One region of the Salirhabdus salicampi genome, then DNA from elsewhere that is predicted to be linked to it. Evidence: riboswitches for the same ligand, from Rfam matches in the RefSeq annotation. Region 1 holds a riboswitch; the other holds the start of a gene.
The links. A riboswitch is a leader RNA that binds a small molecule or an ion and turns the genes downstream of it on or off. The one in region 1 is predicted to bind S-adenosylmethionine.
Positions count from the first base shown of each region.

Region 2: it holds a riboswitch for S-adenosylmethionine, as region 1 does, so the genes downstream of both, metK (methionine adenosyltransferase) here and NLW78_RS02900 (O-acetylhomoserine aminocarboxypropyltransferase/cysteine synthase family protein) in region 1, are expected to answer to the same signal.

Region 1 is NZ_JANBWE010000001.1:551,085-554,283, reverse strand. Features, by position in the region: gene NLW78_RS02900 (O-acetylhomoserine aminocarboxypropyltransferase/cysteine synthase family protein) at 23-1,324, opposite strand; SAM riboswitch class I at 1,510-1,617, opposite strand; gene NLW78_RS02895 (yteA family sporulation protein) at 1,851-2,630, shown strand; gene NLW78_RS02890 (hypothetical protein) at 2,699-2,872, shown strand; gene srtD (class D sortase, LPxTATN-specific) at 2,895-3,199, opposite strand, start outside.
Region 2 is NZ_JANBWE010000004.1:259,834-263,032, forward strand. Features, by position in the region: gene pckA (phosphoenolpyruvate carboxykinase (ATP)) at 1-816, opposite strand, end outside; SAM riboswitch class I at 1,005-1,108, shown strand; gene metK (methionine adenosyltransferase) at 1,251-2,447, shown strand; gene asnB (asparagine synthase (glutamine-hydrolyzing)) at 2,626-3,199, shown strand, end outside.

The sequences.
Region 1 (3,199 bases):
GCTTTTTTAGAAATAGAATTTTTTATTGGGCTACTGGGGTTGTCGCTTTTTCAATCGCTTCGTTTAAGTCATCAATTAAATCTTCCGGTGATTCAATGCCAACTGACAGTCGAATCAATTCTTCTGTCACACCAGTTTGTTTCAACTCTTCCTCATTTAGTTGTTGATGTGTCGTAGATGCCGGATGAATAATTAAGGATTTCGCGTCTCCAACGTTTGCTACATGTGACCATAAATGAATGTTATCTATAACACGGCGACCAGTTTCTCGACCTCCCTTTATACCAAAGACTATGATTGAACCTGCGCCTTGATCTAAATACTTTTTCGATAATTCATAGGACGGATGGCTTTCTAACCCAGGATATGATACCCAATCTACAGCATCATGGTCCGCTAAATACTTCGCTATCGTTAACGCATTTTCATTATGACGTTGTACTCTTAAGTGCAGTGTTTCTAAACCTTGCAGCAAAGTAGAAGCATTATCCGGACTTAAGCAAGGTCCAATATCCCGTAGCAATTGAACACGTAATTTCGTTCCAAATGCAGCTCCTTCTACATCAATTCCAAACCGAATATTATGGTAACTACGATCCGGTTCTATAAAACCTGGGAATTTTTCGTTATTCCAATTAAACTTCCCACCGTCTACAACTACACCGCCTATAACTCGACCATGTCCTCCAATCCACTTTGTTGCTGAATGAATAACAACATCTGCACCCCATTCAATTGGTCGACAACCATAAGGTGTCGCGAATGTATTATCAACAATTAACGGAATTTCGTTATCATGGGCAACGTTTGCAACAGCTTCAATATCTAATACATGCAAACTTGGGTTACCAATCGTTTCGGCAAAAACGGCTTTTGTTTTAGGTGTAATAGCACTTCTGAAATTTTCTGGATCTTCCGGGTCAACGAATGTCACATTTATCCCGTATTTCGGTAACGTATTGGCAAATAAATTATATGTTCCTCCATATAAATTTGTAGCTGCTACAATTTCATCACCTGCATGTGCAACATTTAAAATGGACAACGTAATAGCTGCCATACCTGAAGATAAAGCTACAGCATTTGTTCCACCTTCTAGAAGAGCAATCCGCTTTTCAAAGACGTCTACAGTTGGATTCATAATTCTTGTATATATGTTTCCCTGTTCTTGTAATGCAAACAAATTTTGTGCATGTTCTGTATCCCGAAATACATAGGAAGTTGTTTGATAAACCGGAACTGCTCTTGCACCTGTTGTTGGATCGGGTTGTTGTCCCCCATGTAATAACTGTGTTTCACGCCCAAAATGATCTGAATTAGCCATTAAAACCACTCCTTTAATTTTTAGTAAACCAATAAGATTACTCAGATTTATTTTTTTATAAGGCATAGAACCTTATCGTTCACCATTTGTCTCGCATTGGGGTTTATAGTGTCGTGTAAGGTAAAGAAGAAGAGGAAAAACTGAAAAACCCTCTTCATAAGAAGAGGGTCAATATACAGATCCTCCTCTTATCTTTCAGACCTAACGTCTGTAGGAATTGGCACCTTTTCAAGCCGCTGCTTGAAGGTTGCCGGGTTTCATCGGGCCTATCCCTCCACCACTCTCGATAAGAGATTAAATTGTAAATTTATTCTTAATTATGTAATGATTGTTAGGTGAATTATATATTGTAAATTCAAAATTGTCAATAAATTTAGCGTTACATTTTATACTTTTATATATAAGCTATTGTGATATACATTATGCAAAGGATTTTTTTTACAGTTTTCACACATTTTTCGTTAATGGTTTTTTTTTGTTCGTGAAAACTATAATTAGAGTTTAACTAATGGAAGGAGATCAAAACATGTTATCAGCAGACCAAATATCCACCTTCCGTTCCAAACTAATGAAGGCGAAACAGCATATTGAAAAACGTTTAGAAGACAATGACCATTTTGATTTGGAACATGGACATTACCATGATGCTGTGGGCGAATTATCTAGTTATGATAATCACCCAGGCGACGAAGGCAGTGAGTTATACGAGCGTGAGAAGGATATTGCGTTAAATGAACACACAGAGGATGAACTTAGAAGTATAAATAATGCTTTAGAAGCAATAGATAAAGGGACTTATGGTAAGTGTGAAGTATGTGGTAAGGATATCCCGTTGGAACGTTTAGAAGCCATGCCTACAACAACTTACTGTGTCGAGCATACTCCGGAACAATTCATAACCGACCAACGTCCTGTGGAAGAAGATGTGATTGGTCCTCCATTTGGGCGATTTGAATACGACGAAACGGAAGGGGAAGTATTCGATAGTGAAGATTCGTGGCAAGAAGTGGCTAAATGGGGGACGTCCAACTCACCTTCAGACTTTGTTGTTGCACCGGATCATTATAATGAGACATATATTGAGTCTGATGACCCGGTTGGCTATGTAGAGGATTATGAAAATTTTGCTGCAACCGATATTGAAGGGAAAAATGTAAAGGTGTATCCTTCACCTCAACATAAGGAATATGAAGAGGCCCTCGATGAAGAGGGAATGATGACAGTTTTTGGTGATTTAAAGCCTTATGAAATTGACCCCTATACAGAAGAAGAGGCAGAAAAGAACGAAGATAAATCCTCTCCCTAACCGGAGAGGTTTTTTATTGCTTGTTTCACGATTTCTTTTTAAGATAAGTAATAAGGAGTGAAACAAACATGTATAAATTTGGTTATATATTAATGGGGTTATGGCTCATCATCTGCACTATATTAGCGATTTCAGCAGAGAGTGTAGAGTGGTTACTGTTTTTCAATTTCTTTCTGTTCGGTGTTGGATTTTTTCTCGTTTTCTTTATCGTTGTATGGATGATTAACCGTTGGGGGGAATAGTGTTTCGGCCGAAGCACCCCTCTTATGAGACCGGCTTCGCATATACAATATAACGCTGGGGTGCATTGCCGATATAACGAAATGGATAACATGTCGAAATCGTTAAAAGTTCCTCTGGATATGTAGAGCGGATGACAGTTGTATCATCTGCATCGACTACCTCCGTATCAACAATTTTATAGACGAATGACCCATATGAAACATCGATCATGACCTCATCACCGACCCTCAAATCACCTAAACGTTTAAAAACTGTATCTCGATGGCCTGATAACAAAATTTGATTATTTTCACCTGGCATTGATGATGCTGTGTAATAACCAACAC
Region 2 (3,199 bases), on a different contig from region 1:
ACAACCACCTTCAATATTAAAAATACCATTTTGTGACCAACCGTGTTCATCATCGCCAATTAAGCGGCGATTTGTATCAGCAGATAAAGTTGTCTTACCAGTTCCTGATAAGCCAAAGAACAGTGCTACATCTCCTTCCATTCCTACATTAGCCGAACAGTGCATTGGCAATATATTTGTTTCCGGGAGTAGGTAGTTCATAACGGAAAAGACGGATTTTTTAATTTCCCCAGCATATTCCGTTCCACCGATTAGAATGATTTTGTGTTTAAAGGAAATGATAATAAATGCTTCTGAATGTGTTCCATCTACCCGGGGATTAGCCTTAAAGTGAGGGGCTGAAATGATTGTAAATTCGGATTTGTGATTGACAAGCTCCTCATCTGTTGCACGAATAAACATTTGGCGAGCAAATAAATTATGCCAAGCAAATTCGGTAATAACCTGGATAGGAAGTCGGTACTTTGGATCAGCTCCTGCAAATCCGCGGAAGCGAAATATTTCTTCTTTAGACTGTAAATGGTTTAACACTTTATCATACAACTGAAAAAAGACATCTTCATCAATCGGCTGGTTTGTCGTACCCCAGTCCACCTTATTTGCCGATATGTCATCTTTCACAATAAACTTATCCTTAGGCGACCGCCCTGTATATTTACCAGTTGTTGCTTTTACAGCACCAGTAGAGGTTAATACCCCTTCTTGTCGTTCAAGTACTTTTTCGACAAGTTGTGGAACCGATAAGTCGCTTTGAACGTTTTTTTGTTCCAAAGCACGTTCATGTAACAGTTTGTTTGCAATCGTCATGAAAACCATCCTTTACAAATGAGATTATCTATTTATGCCGTTTTGAATTTCGTAATCTGTGATTAATAGTATAACACATTAATTTTATTATTCCATACTAATCATAAAATTTTATTCCGTGATTTATTTTCTAAAAGAAATGAAAAAAGATTTTTTGACTTTCTATTCAGTTCAAGTTAATATAAATCGATGGAAATCTCTTATCCAGAGAAGGTGGAGGGACAGGCCCAAGGAAACCCGGCAACCATCACGATGTGAAAAGGTGCTAACCTGCAAGCGAGGTACTCTTGAACGATAAGAGTGAAAGGTTCCGGTACTTTAACGGAGTTATCTGAATACAATCGATCATGAAACTTATATCGTAATACACATAATGTGTGTGAGTATAGAGCCACTGGATTTGAGGTACATAAGATAGATGTTAAATAAAGGAGGAAGTAGCCATGGCAATTAAGGGTCGGCTTTTTACATCAGAGTCGGTTACAGAAGGTCATCCTGATAAAATATGTGATCAAATTTCTGATGCAATTTTAGATGAGATTTTAAGACATGATCCTAATGCACGTGTTGCTTGTGAAACAACTGTAACAACGGGTTTAGTGTTAGTATCAGGAGAAATTTCAACAACTACTTATGTTGACATACCTGCAATCGTTCGGAAAACAATTAAAAATATTGGATATACAAGAGCGAAGTACGGCTTTGATGCTGAGACTTGTGCTGTCCTTACTGCAATTGATGAGCAATCAGCAGATATTGCACAAGGAGTAAACCAAGCACTAGAATCTCGTGAAGGTAGCATGACAGATGAAGAAATTGAAGCAATTGGTGCCGGTGACCAAGGTTTAATGTTCGGGTATGCTAATAATGAAACAGAGGAGTTAATGCCATTACCCATTTCTTTGTCTCACAAATTGGCGAAGCGTTTAACGGATGTACGTAAAGAAGGGACATTACCATATTTACGTCCAGACGGTAAAACACAAGTAACAATAGAGTACGATGAGAACGGTCAACCACTACGAGTAGATACAATTGTCATTTCTACACAACACCATCCAGAAGTGAGTAGTGATCGAATTGAGAATGACCTAAAAGAGTTAGTGATAAATAAAGTAGTTCCTCCATACTTACTTGACCGGAAAACAAAGTATTTTATTAATCCTACAGGGCGCTTTGTTATTGGCGGTCCTCAAGGGGATGCAGGTTTAACAGGTCGTAAGATTATCGTTGACACATACGGAGGTTATGCACGTCATGGCGGTGGAGCCTTCAGTGGTAAAGATCCTACAAAGGTAGACCGTTCTGGTGCTTATGCAGCTCGTTATGTTGCCAAAAACATTGTCGCAGCAGGTTTAGCGGATTCTTGTGAAGTACAACTTGCTTATGCAATCGGTGTGGCACAACCAGTATCCATTTCGATAGACACTTTTGGAACGGGGAAGGTTCCAGAGGTAAAAATGGAAGAAGGAGTACGGAAGATATTTGATCTACGTCCAGCAGGAATTATTAAAATGTTGGACCTTCGTCGTCCGATTTATCAAGATACAGCAGCTTATGGTCACTTTGGGCGTACAGATGTCCAATTTCCATGGGAAAAGGCAGACAAAGCTGAAGAATTAAAGAACGCTATCCAATAAAAGGTTGCCCAGTAGGGCAACTTTTTTTTGGAAATAACTGTACGGAAAGTTTATCGAATATAAAAAAAAATTGTGATATACTCAAATTTAGTGATGTGTATTCGAACAGTATAGAAATATAGCGTAACAGTTTGTAGCATTAACATTTTTATGAACATACGAAAGAGAGGACATGCAAATGTGTGGATTTATCGGACTGATTCGACATGAAGCAACAGAGCTGCAGCAAGAGTCAATAAATGTTTTTCAAAGACAAAATGAAATGATCACACATCGTGGTCCTGATGATGAAGGGTATTACCATAATGAATATATATCTTTTGGTTTTCGCAGGTTAAGCATTATTGATATCGACAGTGGTCATCAACCATTAAGTTATGAGAATGAACGTTATTGGATTGTGTTTAATGGAGAGATTTATAATTATGTAGAACTTAGAAATGAGTTAATTAAAGATGGCGTACAGTTCCATACAGAGTCCGATACAGAAGTTATTTTAGCGATGTTTCATCAATATGGCACAGAGACCTTCCATCAACTGCGAGGAATGTTTGCTATTTTGATTTGGGATAAAGAGAAAGAAACATTATATGGAGCACGTGACCAATTTGGGATCAAACCTTTATATTACAGTAAACAACCGGATGGAACGTATTTTTCTTCTGAAAAAAAAGCAATTACGTCAATCCTCGATGCGGAAACAGTTAATCGTGAAGCTTTGCAACATTATTTAAGCTTTCAATATGTACCGG